2 regions of the Comamonas sp. DB36 genome follow, and region 2 is predicted to be linked to the other one. Evidence: predicted binding sites of a transcription regulator. Region 2 holds the regulator's gene; the other holds the start of a gene.
What was found. The regulator FNR, encoded in region 2, switches genes on or off when oxygen is low (the NO sensors DNR and NnrR bind a similar motif). The targets are predictions, from matches to a motif close to TTGATNNNNATCAA.
Positions count from the first base shown of each region.

Region 1 (7,780 bases), 1.9 Mb from region 2:
TGCGCCCCTTGAGCACCAGCAGCTGGCCTGCGCCCAGCTCGAACGACAGCTCGCGCAGCAGCACACGGCCATTGCGCACGCAGCCCCAGCCGGACACCGCAAGAGACAAGTCAGCCCAGGCCGTAGGCTCCATGCAGTTACGGCTTGACGGCCACCGCCGCCACGGGCATGGGCACGACCTGGCCCGGGCTGTCGGTGGGCGCCTGGCCCGGTGGAATATGCGGCAGCTTGTGGGCAATGCCCTTGTGGCAGTCGATGCAGGTCTTCTCCTTGTTGGCGAGATAGGTCGAATGCATGTTCTGCGCACGCAGGCTCTGGCGCGTCATGTCCATGGAGTCGTAGTTGTGGCAGTTGCGGCATTCGAGCGAATCATTGGCCTTGAAGCGCGCCCATTCATGCTGGGCGAGTTCCAGCCGCTTGGCCTGGAACTTCTCCGGCGTGTCGACGGTGCCGAAAATCTTGCCCCAGACTTCCTTGGAGGCCTGCATCTTGCGCGCCATCTTGTCGGTCCAGTTGTGCGGCACATGGCAGTCCGAGCAGATCGCGCGCACGCCCGAGCGGTTGGTGTAGTGGATGGTGCTCTTGAGTTCGGCAAACACGTTGTCGCGCATCTCGTGGCAGCCCGTGCAGAACTTCTCGGTGTTGGTCAGCTCCATTGCGGTGTTGAACGCGCCCCAGAAAAGAATGCCGGCAATGAAGCCGCCTATGGTCAGGAAACCGAGACTGAAGTGCACGCTGGGGCGGCGCATGACCGCCCAGTAGCGCTTGATGAAATTCATCATGGTGGTGACCTTTTGCTGCCGGGGGCCGCGTCAGTTTTTCTTCTGGGGCTTGCCCGGCGCCTGGTTGCGCAGCGATTGCAGCAGCAGCGTGTCGACGTCGACAAACGTGTTGTTGACCAGCGGCCGCACCGGGTCCTGGGCCACATGGCACTGCATGCAGAAATAGCGCCGCGTCGAGACCTGGCCCAGCATGTTGCCGTCGCGGTCCATGTAATGCGTGATCGACACCGGCACGGCCTGGAACATCTCGGCCTTGGTGCGCGAATGGCAGTCAAGGCACTTGTTGAAGTTCTTGTCGATCTGGTAGCCGTCGACGCGGTGCGGGATGATGGGCGGCTGCATCGCATAGTTGCGCGTGCGGCGCACGTCGTCGTTGACCGCGTTGCCCAGCACCGGCGGCTTGGTGGTTTCCATGATGGGCGTGGGGCCGCGCGCGTTGTCGTGGAAGTTCTGGCCCAGGGGCTGGGCCCAGGCCGCGCCCGTGCAGAGCATCAGCAGCAGGCCCAAAGTACGAATGAATTGCATGATCCACACTCCTATGGCTAGACCTTGGTCAGTTTCACTGCGCACTTCTTGAAGTCCGTCTGGAATGAAATCGGATCGGTGGCGTCCAGCGTGACCTTGTTGATCAGCTGGCTGGCGTCGAACCAGGGCACATAGACCAGGCCGCGCGGCGGCTTGTTGCGTCCGCGCGTCTCGACGCGCGAGCGCATCGCGCCGCGCCGCGAGGCTATCTCCACTTCGCTGCCGCGGCGCAGGCCCAGGGCCTTGGCGTCCTCGGGGTGCATGTAGCACAGCGCATTGGGCACGGCGCGGTGCAGCTCGGGAACGCGGCGCGTCATCGAGCCCGAATGCCAGTGCTCGAGCACGCGGCCCGTAGACAGCCAGAACGGAAACTCCTTGTCGGGCGACTCGGCCGCGGGCTCGTAGGGCAGCGCATAGACAATCGCCTTGCCGTCGCTGTTGCCGTAGAACTGGTAGCCGCTGCCGGCCTTCACGTAGGGGTCCGAGCCTTCGCGGTAGCGCCAGCGCGTTTCCTTGCCGTTGACCACGGGCCAACGCAGTCCGCGCACCTTGTGGTACTCGTCGAACGGCGCGAGGTCATGCCCATGGCCGCGGCCAAACGCCGCGTATTCCTCGAACAAGCCCTTTTGCACATAGAAGCCGAAGTGCCTGGCTTCGTCGTTCTCGTAGCCGGCCTCCATCTGCGTGGCCGGGAACTTGTCGACCTGGCCGTTGCGGTACAGCACGTCGTACAGCGTCTTGCCGCGGAACTCGGGGCTCTTGGCCAGCAGCTCCTCGGGCCAGACTTCCTCGATCTTGAAGCGCTTGGAAAACTCCATCAGCTGCCACAGATCGGAGCGCGCCTCGCCCGGCGCCTTGACCAACTGGTGCCAGAAATGCGTGCGCCGCTCGGCGTTGCCGTAGGCGCCCTCTTTCTCCACCCACATGGCCGTGGGCAGTATCAGGTCGGCGGCCACCGCCGTGACCGTGGGATAGGCATCGGACACGACAATGAAGTTGTCGGGGTTGCGGTAGCCCGGATAGCCTTCCTGGGCAAGGTTGGCACCCGCCTGGATATTGTTGTTGACCATCACCCAATAGGCATTGAGCTTGCCGTCCTTGAGCATGCGGTTCTGCTCGACGGCGTGGTAGCCGGGCTTGCCGGGAATCGTGCCTTCGGGCAGCTTCCAGAGCTTCTCGGCGGTCTTGCGGTGGGCGGGATTGGTGACCACCATGTCCGCCGGCAGGCGGTGCGAGAACGTGCCGACCTCGCGCGCCGTGCCGCAGGCCGAAGGCTGGCCGGTCAGCGAGAACGGGCTGTTGCCCGGCGTGGCGATCTTGCCCACCAGCAGGTGGATGTTGTAGATCATGTTGTTGGCCCAGACACCGCGCGTGTGCTGGTTGAAACCCATGGTCCAGAACGACACCACCTTGCGCTTGGGGTCGGCATACAGCTCGGCCAGCGCCTCGAGGCGGTTGGCGGGCACGCCGGTCAGCTCGGCCGTGTACTCGAGCGTATAGGTGGAGACGAACTTGGCGTACTCCTCGTAGGTTGCGGGCTTGGAGCCGTTCGCATCGCCGGCGTTCTTGGCGGCTTTTTGCAGCGGATGCTCGGGCCGCAGGCCGTAGCCGATGTCGGGGTTGCCGATCTTGAAATTGCAGTGCTTGGAGACGAACTCCTGGTTCACGCGGCCCGTGCGGATGATGTGGTTGGCAATGTAGTTCAGGATGGCCAGGTCGGTCTGCGGCTTGAACGTGAGCTCGATGTCGGCCAGCTCGTACGAGCGGTGCTCGAAGGTCGACAGCACGGCCACCTTGACGCCCTGAGCGCTCAGGCGCCGGTCGGTCACGCGCGTCCAGAGCACGGGGTGCATCTCGGCCATGTTCGAGCCCCAGAGCACGAAGGTGTCGGTGGCCTCGATGTCGTCATAGCAGCCCATGGGCTCGTCCATGCCGAAGGTGCGCATGAAGCCGGCCACCGCCGAGGCCATGCAGTGGCGCGCATTCGGGTCGATGTTGTTCGAGCGAAAGCCGGCCTTGAACAGCTTGGACGCGGCATAGCCTTCCCAGACCGTCCACTGGCCCGAGCCGAACATGCCGACCGAGGTCGGGCCCTTGTCCTTGAGCGCCTTCTTGAACTTCTCGGCCATCACGTCAAACGCGGTGTCCCAGGAGACATGCTGGAACTCGCCGTCCTTGGCGTACTGGCCGTTCTTCATGCGCAGCATGGGCTGGGTCAGCCGGTCGGCGCCATACATGATCTTCGACAGGAAATAGCCCTTGACGCAGTTCAGCCCGCGGTTCACCTCGGCCTGCGGATCGCCCTGCGTGGCGACCACGCGGTTGTCCTTGACGGCCACCATCACGCCGCAGCCCGTGCCGCAGAAACGGCAAGGCGCCTTGGACCAGGTCAGCTGCGCGTTGGCGCTGCCGGCCGCGTCCTGCGACACGGCCTGGATCGGAATGCCGGCCACGGCCCCCGCGGCGGCAGCTGCCGATTGACGAACGAAATCACGCCGGGTGCTGGTCATGGCCGACCTCCTGGTTCAGAAAATGCCGGGATTCGGCGTGTTGATAGACGAGAGAGACGTTGAGCACGCCGGCGATCTGCTGGATCTGCGCCACCTTGTCCATGATGGCGCCGGCATGGGGGCCTTCGAGGGTCACGACCAGCTTGCCGTCGGGATGGGTGCCATGCACCTGCGCGTCATCGACCTGCAGCAGGGCTTGCGCGACATGGGACAGGGTCTGCGGCATCACATGCACCACGAGACTCGCGATATGGAGTTCGTCGGGCAAGACGCGCCCGGGCTCAGACATGCGGGGGCCCGGCAAACATCTGATAGAACCAGACCAGGAAACCGTAGGCGGCGATGATCGCCCCCGCTAGTACTGGTGCCACCACGATGGTGAGAAACGCAAAGCTGCGCAACTCCTCTTTGGCTCTATCAGTCATGGGTTCACCGTTTCCGGGACCTCGACGGGCCCCTGTAGCGCTGCATATTGCGGCCCACCCACCGAGTGGCCTTGCCGGCTCGACGTTGCATTGACCTTTGCGCAGCGGTTATTGCGACATATCGGAATGCTAATGCCGCAATACCCACCAGGACTTGATATGAATCAACTCCGGGCAAGGCATTTTCTGAACAACTGCGGCAGGCGCATTCAAGTGCATTTAAACCTGCGATCCCGGACAAGCGCAAGCACAAAAGATAATCGCGGCGAAAATCTTCCGACCAAATAATTCTCGTTCGCGATGGCAAATCGGCTTGCGTGCCGCAGCTGCGCGGGGCCGGCAACAGACCATGCATGGCGCTTTGCGCGCGCGTCGCCGACTGTAGGAAGAGGCCGCATATGCTGATTCGGAGCTACCAAAGTCGATCTTGTTCTTTGGATTCGGCCGGGGATGAAGCTAATATTGTCCCCAATGAAGAATGCCTTCCGACAGGGCTTTCAACGGCGCCTTCGCCAAGCCATTCTTCCAAAGTGACGTGCAGAGAAAACGCGGCAAGCCTCCATGCTCCTGCGAATATCAGCGCCCTCACAGCCTTTGTCGCGAAACCCTTGTCTTGCTGGAAGGACTGCAATGAAGAAACCCCTGCATTGGTTCTGTACCCTGGCGCTGGTGACCTGAAGCGCTGCGGCTGGCGCAGGCCTGTCCTGGCGCCGGCGTGATGAATTGAGACCGCCGCCCCGCGGCGGCATGAATCTGCCGTGCCCTGGCGCACGGCGTCTGATGCGCTCCCTGGCAGCGCATCAGACCACTTGCCGGCACGCGGCAAGCGCTGTGGGCAGACCCGCCACGCAGGCCTTTTTGCGAAACCGCTTAAAATAAGAATTATTCTCAACAAGCGCATCCGCCGCCGCCCATGGCCTCGTCTCTTGTCTCCCTTTCGCGCAAGCAGCCCCGCTGGATGGGCCTGGGCACGCTGCACGCGCGCGATTTCCAAGGGCCGGACTACCGGTTTCTGGACGCCCAGGTCGAGGGGCAGGACGCCTTGCTCAGCGGCCATATCCAGTCGATCCAGATACAGCCCGGCATCTGGCTGCACGGCGTCGAAGCCAGGGATCTGCGCACCCTGCACACCACCACGCCGGCCGAGCCCGGCGTGCATATCGTGGTGCTGCTGGAAGGCAGCGTGGATGTGGCGTTTGGCGGCCAGCCACTGCAGATGCAGGTGCCCGATGCGCCCGGCCTGCAGGCCTGCGGCGCGCTGGTTCATTCGCGCCCCGGCGACCAGTTCGAGCGGCACTGGCGCTGCGGCAAGTACGAGCGCAAGCTGAGCCTGAGCGTGGCGCCCGAACAGCTGCCGGCCTTGGGGCTTGCCGACCAGGCTCTGCCCGCGCTGCTGCGCGCCTGGATCGACAGGCAGCAGCTGGCGATACATCCCTGGCAGCCTTCGGCGCGCGCCATTGCCGTGACCGAGCAGATCATCCAGCTGGCACGCGAAGGCAGCGCCCCGCTGCTGCTGCTCAGCCGCACGCTCGAGCTGCTGCACGAAGCGCTGCAGTCGCTCGATGGCGCGGCGCCGGACAGCAGCGCGCCGGCCGCCCTGGGAATGCGCGAACACCGCCGCATGGCCGGCCTGAAGGCGCTGCTCGACAGCAACGACCCGCCGCTGCAGCCGCTGGGCCAGCTCGCGCGCGACATCGGCCTGAGTCCCAGCGCGCTGCAGCGCCAGTTCAAGCAGCTCTACGGCACGACGATTGACGACTACCGGCGCGACCGGCGGCTGGAACGCGCCTGGGCGCAGCTAGAGCAGACAGGCTGCAGCGTGGCGGAAGTCGCGCACTGCGCGGGCTACACCAGCGCCGCGAACTTCGCCACGGCCTTCAAGCGGCGCTTCGGCATTTCTCCCAAGCTGGTGCGCGCCAGGCTCTGAGGCGCCGCCGGCGCGCGGCGCGGCGGAATCCGGCGTACAACTTAAATGAGAAGCATTTTTAATTGAAACGCAAACATCTGCCGTGCTTGCGCAAACCACCGGCCTGACCTTAGGTGCTGAAATCAACGGCTGCCAAACAGGGGTAAGCATCCGCCCGCGCATCGCGCCGCGGCCGGACGGCGCTCCGCCACCATACCAACAGGTCAGAGGGTCATGAACACCACAACGCAACCACCCGTTTCCCGCGCCGCCGTGCGCTGGGCCGCTGCCGCCAGCTTGGCCGCAAGCGTCGCCCCGGCGCTTGCCCAGCCCGTCGAGGCGCCGCTTGAAACCGTCGTGGTGACGGCCAGCGGCGTGCAGCAGCGCATCAAGGATGCGCCCGCATCGATCAGCGTGCTGACGCAGGAGGACCTGCGCAAGGGCAACTTCACTTCCGTGGCCGACGCCGTGCGCCAGGTCGAAGGCGTGTCGGTGGTCGGCGACAACCCCAACGCCACGGACATCATGATCCGCGGCCTGCCCGGCGAATACACGCTGATCCTGATTGACGGCCAGCGCCAGAACACGCGCGAGACCATGAACCGCGGCACGACCGGCGTGCAGGCCAATCTGCTGCCCCCGGTCTCGGCCATAGAGCGCATCGAAGTCGTGCGCGGTCCTATGTCGTCGCTGTACGGCTCCGAAGCCATGGGCGGCGTGATCAACATCATCACCAAGAAAGTGCCCGGCCGCTGGGGCGGCAGCGTCGCGGCTTCGACCACGCTGCAAGGCGACAAGGACTACGGCAATTCGCGCGGCGGCGAGTTCTGGATCGGCGGGCCGATCAAGAGCGACGTGCTGGGCCTGCAGCTGTGGGGCAAGAGCGACAGCCGCAGCGAAGGCGACACCTACTATCCCGGCGCCGAAGGCGCCTACGGCCGCAAGAACCAGAGCCTGGGCGCCAAGCTCACGGCCAGGCCAGACGCGCGCCAGGAAGTGGTGCTTGACCTGGGCAGCGAACGCACCAGCACCGAGACCACACCGGGCCGCTCCACCCTGCCCGCCTATGCCTGGAACAGCGTGCGCCATTCGCGCGACCACTATGGCATCAGCCACAACGGCCGCTGGGACTTCGGCCAGTCCAAGCTGTCGCTGTACCGCGAGGAAGGCGAGAACACGGACTGGCCCCAGGCCGTGAACTACAGCAGCCGCAAGCTCACCAACACCACGCTCGAAGGCAACCTGACCCTGCCGTTTGCCAGGCATGTTCTGCGCATGGGCGGCCAGCGCCAGCGCAGCACGCTGGGCGGCATACGCAACGAGGCCGCGGTCGCGGGCTATCCGGTGAACATCAACAGCGTCTCGCTCGACAGCCATGCGCTGTTCCTCGAGGACGACTGGCTGATCACCGAGCAGTTCACCTTGACCGGCGGCGCGCGCATGGACCACGACGAGCGCTATGGCAAGCATTGGTCGCCACGCCTTTATGGCGTCTACCACGCCAGCGAGGCGCTGACGCTGCGCGGCGGCGTGACAACCGGCTTCAAGGCGCCGGCACTGCGCCAGAGCACGGCCGGCTACTGCATGACGACCGGCGGCAACTCGGGCTATCGCGGCCCGCTGTGCGGCAAC
Region 1 covers NZ_CP196631.1:3,522,307-3,530,086, forward strand. The annotation lists gene ccmA (cytochrome c biogenesis heme-transporting ATPase CcmA) at 1-133, opposite strand, end outside; gene ACSVDO_RS16490 (cytochrome c3 family protein) at 138-782, opposite strand; gene ACSVDO_RS16495 (nitrate reductase cytochrome c-type subunit) at 813-1,307, opposite strand; gene napA (periplasmic nitrate reductase subunit alpha) at 1,325-3,817, opposite strand; gene ACSVDO_RS16505 (chaperone NapD) at 3,798-4,085, opposite strand; gene napE (periplasmic nitrate reductase, NapE protein) at 4,099-4,242, opposite strand; gene ACSVDO_RS16515 (helix-turn-helix transcriptional regulator) at 5,156-6,169, shown strand; gene ACSVDO_RS16520 (TonB-dependent receptor domain-containing protein) at 6,383-7,780, shown strand, end outside.
Region 1: the regulator FNR is predicted to act here: its motif matches at 4,397-4,410, upstream of napE (periplasmic nitrate reductase, NapE protein).

Region 2 (7,780 bases):
CACGGGCTGCACGCGCCGCCACAGCGCGCGGCCCGCTTCCTCTATCCAGGCCGGCTGGCGCGCCTGGACCATCATCAGAATGCCCCAGACCATGATCGCCAGGTGCATGAAAGTCCAGACCGGCCCCATGGCCGTGGTACGCATGTTGAGCCAGGCCAGGCCTTGGACAGCGACCGCGGCCAGCGCGCCCAGGCTCGCATAGCCCGCGATGCGTCCCGCATGAAAAAGAGCGCTGCGCTGCCACAGGCGGCTGCGCCGGCCATGGACCTGGACCACGCTCGCGGATGCTGCGCCGGCCGGCGCCGCAGTCACCAGCGCGCAAGGCGCGGCGCACATGGCCAGGCAATGCGGGCCGCCCATCAGGCCCATCACGGCAGCAGTCCCAACCAGCGAAAGCAACATAAGCCCGGCGCCTGGTCACGCAGGCAAGAAAGTGTGGAGAGCGCGCTTCGACAGGCTCAGCGCGAACGGAGTGCCGCGCTTTGAAAGGCTCAGCGCGAACGGAGTGTTGCGCTTCGACAGGCTGGGCGCGAACGGGAACGAGGTCGGACGCGAACGCCCGGGCCTGGCCGCAGACAAGCCTAGATGATCCGTGAAAACCGCGCGCGGTTCCTGTCGGCCTGCAAATAGCGGTCAAACGTCATGGCTACTGCGCGCACGAAATACCAGCCCAGGGCCGTGACGCGCAGGCTTTCGTCGTCGATTTCCACCATGCCCTGCTGCTGCAGGTCTTCGAGCATCTCCAGCTCGGCCGCGAAGTAGCGCCGCGAATCGATCAGCCAGGCCTGGTCCAGCGATTCGAAGAGCACCTCGCCCTGGCACATCAGCGCCATGATGACCGCGCGCCGAATCAAATCATCGCGGCTGAGCGCCAGGCCGCGCACCACGGGCAGCCGGCCCTGGTTGAGCAGGTCGTAATACTCATCGAGCGTCTTCGCGTTCTGGCTGTAGGTCGCGCCGACCCGGCCAATGGCCGAGACGCCCAGCGCGATCAGGTCGCAGTCGGGCTGGGTGCTGTAGCCCTGGAAATTGCGGTGCAGCCGGCCCTGGCGCTTGGCGACGGCCAGCGCGTCGGTGGGCAGCGCGAAATGGTCCATGCCCACGTACACATAGCCGGCCTCCTGGAAGCTTTCGAGCGAGCGCGCGAGCATGGCCAGCTTGGCGCCCGCGCCGGGCAGCGCCGCGCTGTCGATGCGCCGCTGCGGCTTGAAGCGCTCGGGCAGATGGGCGTAGGCATAGAGCGCGATGCGGTCGGGCCGCAGTTCGCCCACCTGGGCCAGCGTGCGCTCGAACGATTCGGGGGTCTGGCACGGCAGGCCGTAGATCAAGTCGACATTGATCGATTCGAAACCCAGTTCGCGCGCCGCCTGCACGAGCGAAAACACTTGGCTCGCAGGCTGTTCGCGGTGCACGGCCTTCTGCACCTGGGGGTCGAAATCCTGTACACCGAAGCTCAGCCGATTGAAGCCCAACTGCGCAAGAAAAGCCAGGCGTTCGGGCGTCACGGTGCGCGGGTCGACTTCGATCGAATACTCGCCGCCGGGCTGGAACGCGAAGTGGCGGCGCAGCAGCGCCATCAGCTCGGTCAGGCCTGCGTCGGTGAGGAAGGTCGGCGTGCCCCCGCCCAGATGCAGCTGGCTCACGGGCTGGCCCGTGCCGCAGTGCGCGGTATGCAGCGCGACTTCGCGCGCCAGATACTCGAGGTAGGTCTGGGCACGCTCGGGGTGGCGGGTGATGATCTTGTTGCAGGCGCAGTAGTAGCACAGCGCGGCGCAAAACGGGATGTGCACATACAGTGACAGCGGCCGCGCCTGACCGGGCGCACCCTGGCGGCGCTGCGCCAGCGCGAGGGTGTAGTCGTCCTGGCCGAAGGCTTCGACGAAACGGTCGGCCGTCGGGAACGAGGTGTAGCGCGGGCCCGGCACGTCGAAACGCTGCAACAGCTCGGGGGTGATTGCGGTCATGGGGGATCTTTCCTTGCTTTGGCGTACTTTGCCGCATCCCAATCTCCGCGACCTTGATGTCGATCAAGTCTTGCGCAGCCAGGGCCTGCGACAATTTGACGCATATCAGCAGCAGCCGTGACGCCATGTGCTGCGCGCTGCGGCGTTCCATGCGATAAAGGGGGCCGCGCCGCCCGTCAGACTCGCATCGCCAACCCCGAGGTCCCATTCCCATGAATCTACAAGCGATCAAAGCCTCCTGTTCCACCTGCAATCTGCGCGAACTGTGCCTGCCCATAGGCTTGAACGAGGAGCAGATGGAACGCATCGACACCATCGTCGCGGTGCGTCGCAAGGTCAAGCGGGGTGCCCTGCTGTTCCACAACGGCGAAGCGTTCTCTTCGCTCTACGCGATACGCACCGGCTTCTTCAAGACCAGCGTGGCGACCGAAGACGGACGCGACCAGGTCACGGGCTTCCAGATGGCGGGGGAGATCATCGGGCTGGACGGCATCGTCAACGACCACCACACCTGCGATGCGGTCGCGCTCGAGGATGCCGAAGTCTGCGTGATGCCGTTCGACAAGCTCGAGCAGCTGTCGCGCGAAGTCACGGTGCTGCAGAACCACGTGCACAAGGTGATGAGCCGGGAGATCGTGCGCGAGCATGGCGTGATGCTGCTGCTGGGCAGCATGCGCGCCGAGGAACGCCTGGCGGCGTTTGTGCTGAACCTGGTGCAGCGGCTGCACACGCGCGGTTTTTCGGCGTCGGAGCTGGTGCTGCGCATGACGCGCGAGGAAATCGGCAGCTACCTGGGCCTCAAGCTCGAAACCGTGAGCCGCACGTTCTCGAAGTTCGTCGACGAAGGCATCGTCGAAGTCAAGCAACGCCATATCCGCATTCTCGATACCGATGCGCTCAAGCGCATCGTCAACAACCAGCACGGCTGCGAATAACGGCGGCTGCGAGCGCCGGGCGTTTCAGTCCAGCGCCGGTGCGGGATCGCGCAGGCGTGGCGCGTCTTTTTCCCAGCCGTTGACTTCGGCCGGCCCCATGCCCAGCAGACAGGTCAAGGCGCTCGCGCCGCTGATGACCAGCCAGAACGCAAAGAACGACAGCGTATAGAACGTCTGGCGGCTCCAGGTGAGCGCCGCGCCCTGCCACTGGATGTCACTGGGATCGACGAAGCCGAACACCAGCATTTCCATCGCACAGGCCGCCAGGAAAGCAGGCCAGAGAATCCACATCAAGCGTTTTGCCCACATCAGGAACTCCTTTCGCAGCAGGAAATTCATTCTGCAGCCAAAGCCGCCTGCGGGCGCTGCGGAAAACCCGCGTACCGGCGTCAGCGGTCGGTGGGCACGTGTTCGGCCGGCGTCGCCGCGTGGTTGCGGCCGGTCAGCGCGGGCGCAAGGCGCAGGTCGGGTTTCTCGGACAGCGTCTGGTTGATCTCCACGCCGTGGCGGTAGTAGTCGGGATCGATCACCGGATCGGGATGGGCAGCAGCGATCCAGAACGTGACCAGGCCGGCGACCACGACCACGGCCGGGCCGCCGATCACCATCCAGACAAAACCGAATTTCCACCAGGGCCGGGGATCGTGTGCGGGAGCGTTGGCAGGATTTTGCGACATGGTGCGGCTTTCAAGGTTGCGGTCCGGGCGCCGGCGCTGCACGGCGTGCGGACGAAAAAAAAGGGCGGCAGCGCCGCCCCGAGTCGGCGCTATCAGCGCGCGGTGGCAGGCTTGCGCGAGAGGCTCCAGACGTAGGAGGTCAGCACATCGATCTGTCCTTCGGTCAGCTTGGCCTTTTGCGCCGGCATCTGGTTTTGCTTGCCGTTGGTGATGATGTCGATGATCGCGGCTTCACCCCAGCCATGCAACCAGATATCGTCGGTCAGGTTGGGCGCGCCCAAAGCGTGGTTGCCCTTGCCGTCCATGCCGTGGCACGCGGCGCAGGCCGCGAACTTGGACTTGCCCAGCGAAGCGCGCAGCGAATCGTTGGGGCTGCCCGACAGGCTCAGCACGTAGTGCGCCAGATTGCGCACGTCTTCGGGCGTGCCCACGGCCGCGGCCATCGGCGGCATGATGCCGAAACGGCCTTCGGTGATGGTGGTCTTGATGGTTTCGGGATCGCCGCCATACAGCCAGTCGCCGTCGGTCAGGTTGGGAAAGCTCTTGCCGCCCGCCGCGTCCGAGCCGTGGCATTGCGAGCAGTTGTTCATGAACAGGCGCTCGCCTATGGCCATGGCCTGCGGGTCTTCGGCACGCTCCTCGTGCGTCATCGTCGCGAAGCGCGCATAAAGCGGCTCGATCTGCGCCTTGGCCTTGGCCATTTCGGCCTCGTAGGCGCCGACCTGCGACCAGCCCAGCTTGCCCGACATCGATCCCAGGCCCGGATAGGCCACGAGATAGACGATGCCGAAGATCACGGTGATGACGAACAGCCACACCCACCAGCGTGGCAAGGGGTTGTTCAGTTCGCGCAGGTCGCCGTCCCAGACGTGGCCCGTGGTGTTGTCCCCGGTGGACATGACTTTCTTGCGCGCCGTGAAAAGCAGCAGCAGCGCGCAAAAAAGTATGCCGCCCAGTGTCAGCACGATCACGAAGATCGACCAGAAATTGTTTACGAAATCGCTCATGGGTTGTTCTCGTTATGCGGACAGGACTCTTCAGTCCTGTTCAAAGGGCAACTGCGCAGCCTCGTCGAAGCGGGCCTGGTTGCGGCGGGCGTAAGCCCACCACCAGATGCCCACGAAGAAGGCAAAAGACGCCAGCGTGACCACGATGCGCATGGTGGTGATGATGTCCATGGTGCTTTCCTCTTACTTCAGTGCCGTGCCAAGAACCTGCAGGTAGGCGATGACGGCTTCCATTTCCGTCTTGCCCTTGACCTCGTCGGTCGCGGCCTTGATCTCGTCGTCCGTGTAGGGCACGCCCACGCGGCGCAGCGCCGTCATGTGCGTGGCTATCGACTCATGGTCCGCAGGTGTCTTGGCCAGCCAGGCGTAGGCGGGCATGTTCGACTCGGGCACCACGTCGCGGGGATTGGTCAAGTGGATGCGATGCCATTCATCGCTGTACTTGCCGCCCACGCGGTGCAGGTCGGGACCGGTGCGCTTGGAACCCCATTGGAATGGGTGGTCATAGACGAACTCGCCGGCGACCGAGTAGTGGCCATAGCGCAGCGTTTCGGCATAGAAGGGGCGGATCATCTGCGAGTGGCAGTTGTAGCAGCCTTCGCGCTGGTAGATGTCGCGGCCCACCAGTTGCACCGCGGTGTAGGGCTTGACGCCCTGCACGGCTTCGGTGGTCGACTTCTGGTAGAACAGCGGCACGATTTCGGCCAGACCGCCGACGGCCACGACCAGCAAGGTCAGCACGATCATCCAGAAGTTGCTGGTTTCCACCTTCTCGTGGGTGAATCCGCTCGATTTTTTGTTTTGATCAGACATGTGAGGCTCCTAGAACTCAGGCGTGGGCCTGGTTCACTGCGGGAATGGCGACCTTGACCGAACGACCGTTGATGACCGTCTTCCAGGTGTTCCAGGCCATGACCAGCATGCCGCCCAGGTACAGCAGACCACCGACCACGCGGATCACGTAGAACGGATAGGTCGCCTTCACGCTCTCGACGAAGGTGTAGGTCAGCGTACCGTCAGGGTTGACCGCACGCCACATCAGGCCCTGCATCACGCCGGCAATCCACATCGCGGCGATGTACAGCACGATGCCAATGGTCGCCATCCAGAAGTGCAGCTCGATCGCGGGCACGGAATACATCTTGTCCTTGCCGAACAGGCGCGGGATCAGGTAGTAGAGCGAACCCATGGTGATCAGACCGACCCAGCCAAGCGCACCCGAGTGCACGTGGCCAATGGTCCAGTCGGTGTAATGCGACAGCGCATTCACGGTCTTGATCGCCATCATCGGGCCTTCGAAGGTCGACATGCCGTAGAACGACAGCGCCACGATAAGGAAGCGCAGGATGGGGTCATCGCGCAGCTTGTGCCAGGCGCCCGACAGCGTCATCACGCCGTTGATCATGCCGCCCCAGCTCGGTGCCAGCAGGATGATGGAGAACACCATGCCCACGGATTGCGTCCAGTCGGGCAGCGCCGTGTAGTGCAGGTGATGCGGGCCGGCCCACATGTAGGTGAAGATCAGCGCCCAGAAGTGGACGATGGACAGGCGGTAGCTGTAGACCGGACGACCGGCCTGCTTGGGGATGAAGTAGTACATCATGCCCAGGAAGCCGGCGGTGAGCAGGAAGCCCACGGCGTTGTGGCCGTACCACCACTGGATCATCGCGTCCTGCACGCCCGCATAGGCCGAGTAGCTCTTCATCCAGCTCGCGGGAATGGCGATGTTGTTGAAGATGTGCAGCAGCGCGATCGCAATGATGTAGGCACCGAAGAACCAGTTGGCCACATAGATGTGCTTGACCTTGCGGATGCCTATGGTGCCGAAGAACACGATCGCGTAGCTGACCCAGGTGACCAGGATCAACAGATCGATGGGCCATTCGAGTTCGGCGTATTCCTTGCTCTGGGTATAACCCAGGGGCAGGCTGATCACGGCGCCGACGATCACCAGCTGCCAGCACCAGAAGGTGAGGCTAGCGAGCTTGGGCATGAACAGCCCGGTCTGGCAGGTGCGCTGCACCACGTAGTAGCTGGTGGCGAACAGCGCGCTGCCGCCAAACGCAAAGATCACCGCATTGGTATGCAGCGGCCGCAGGCGGCCAAAGCTCAGCCATGGCACACCGAAGTTGAGTTCTGGCCAGGCGAGCTGGGCGGCGATAAGCACGCCGACCGCCATGCCTATCACCCCCCAGACCACGGCCATTATCGAAAACTGTCTTACGACCTTATCGTCGTAATGCACAGCACTGTTTTTTAGAACGTCCATCGCGCACCTCTTGTATTGCTTGCAAAGTGTTTATCCACCGGGCTTCTGGTGTATTGATACATGTCAATCGTTTCTCAGAATCCGCTCCCCCTCTTGCTCCACACTCTCGAACTGGCCTCGGTAGACTGCCCACCAAAGGGCGGCCACGATGACCAGTACCAGGATTACCGATAACGGGATCAGCAAATAGAGAATTTCCATCAGATCGCTCCTGTCAGGCCCACGGCCGGCTGCACGGCAGGACAAGCCGGCGCATCGACCATCGTCAGCGGCATGGCGCGCGCCAGGCGCGCCGCATTGAGCACCACCAGCAGCGAACTCAGCGCCATTCCCAGGCCGGCCAGCCAGGCCGGCATCCAGCCGACGACCGCCAGCGGCACCGAGACCGCGTTGTAGGCAGCGGCCCAGCACAGGTTCTGGCGCACGATGCGCAAGGTGCGCCGCGCCAGCAGCAGCGTCTGGGCGACCAGCTCGAGATGGTCGCCCAGCACCACGAAATCGGAGCGCGACTGCGCCAGCGGCACCGCGCGGCCAAACGCAAAGGAGACATGGGCGCCGGCAAGCACCGGGCCGTCGTTGAGGCCGTCGCCGCACATGGCCACATGGCGGCCGGCGGCCTGCTCGGACTGCAGGCGTGAGAGCTTGTCCTGGGGCGTGCAATCGCCCACCGCGACATCGATGCCGGTCTGCGCGGCAATGCGCTGCACGGCCGCATCGCGGTCGCCCGACAGCAGCAGCACGCGGATGCCCGCGGCGCGCAGCTGCGCCACGACGGCCGGCGCCTCGGCGCGCAAGTCCTCGCTCAGACCGAAGCGCATGAGCTCGCGCGGCTGGCCCTGGCCGTCTTCTTCGGTGAGCACCACCTGCTGCAGCGCCGACGCGCCCTGCTCCAGCGCACCCGTATGGCGCACCGAGCCCAGGCGGAACT
Region 2 covers NZ_CP196631.1:1,607,517-1,615,296, reverse strand. The annotation lists gene ACSVDO_RS07685 (sulfite exporter TauE/SafE family protein) at 1-402, opposite strand, end outside; gene hemN (oxygen-independent coproporphyrinogen III oxidase) at 582-1,964, opposite strand; gene fnr (fumarate/nitrate reduction transcriptional regulator Fnr) at 2,177-2,899, shown strand; gene ACSVDO_RS07670 (hypothetical protein) at 2,924-3,208, opposite strand; gene ACSVDO_RS07665 (FixH family protein) at 3,289-3,576, opposite strand; gene ccoP (cytochrome-c oxidase, cbb3-type subunit III) at 3,669-4,583, opposite strand; gene ACSVDO_RS07655 (cbb3-type cytochrome oxidase subunit 3) at 4,614-4,754, opposite strand; gene ccoO (cytochrome-c oxidase, cbb3-type subunit II) at 4,767-5,396, opposite strand; gene ccoN (cytochrome-c oxidase, cbb3-type subunit I) at 5,413-6,852, opposite strand; gene ccoS (cbb3-type cytochrome oxidase assembly protein CcoS) at 6,916-7,053, opposite strand; gene ACSVDO_RS07635 (heavy metal translocating P-type ATPase) at 7,053-7,780, opposite strand, start outside.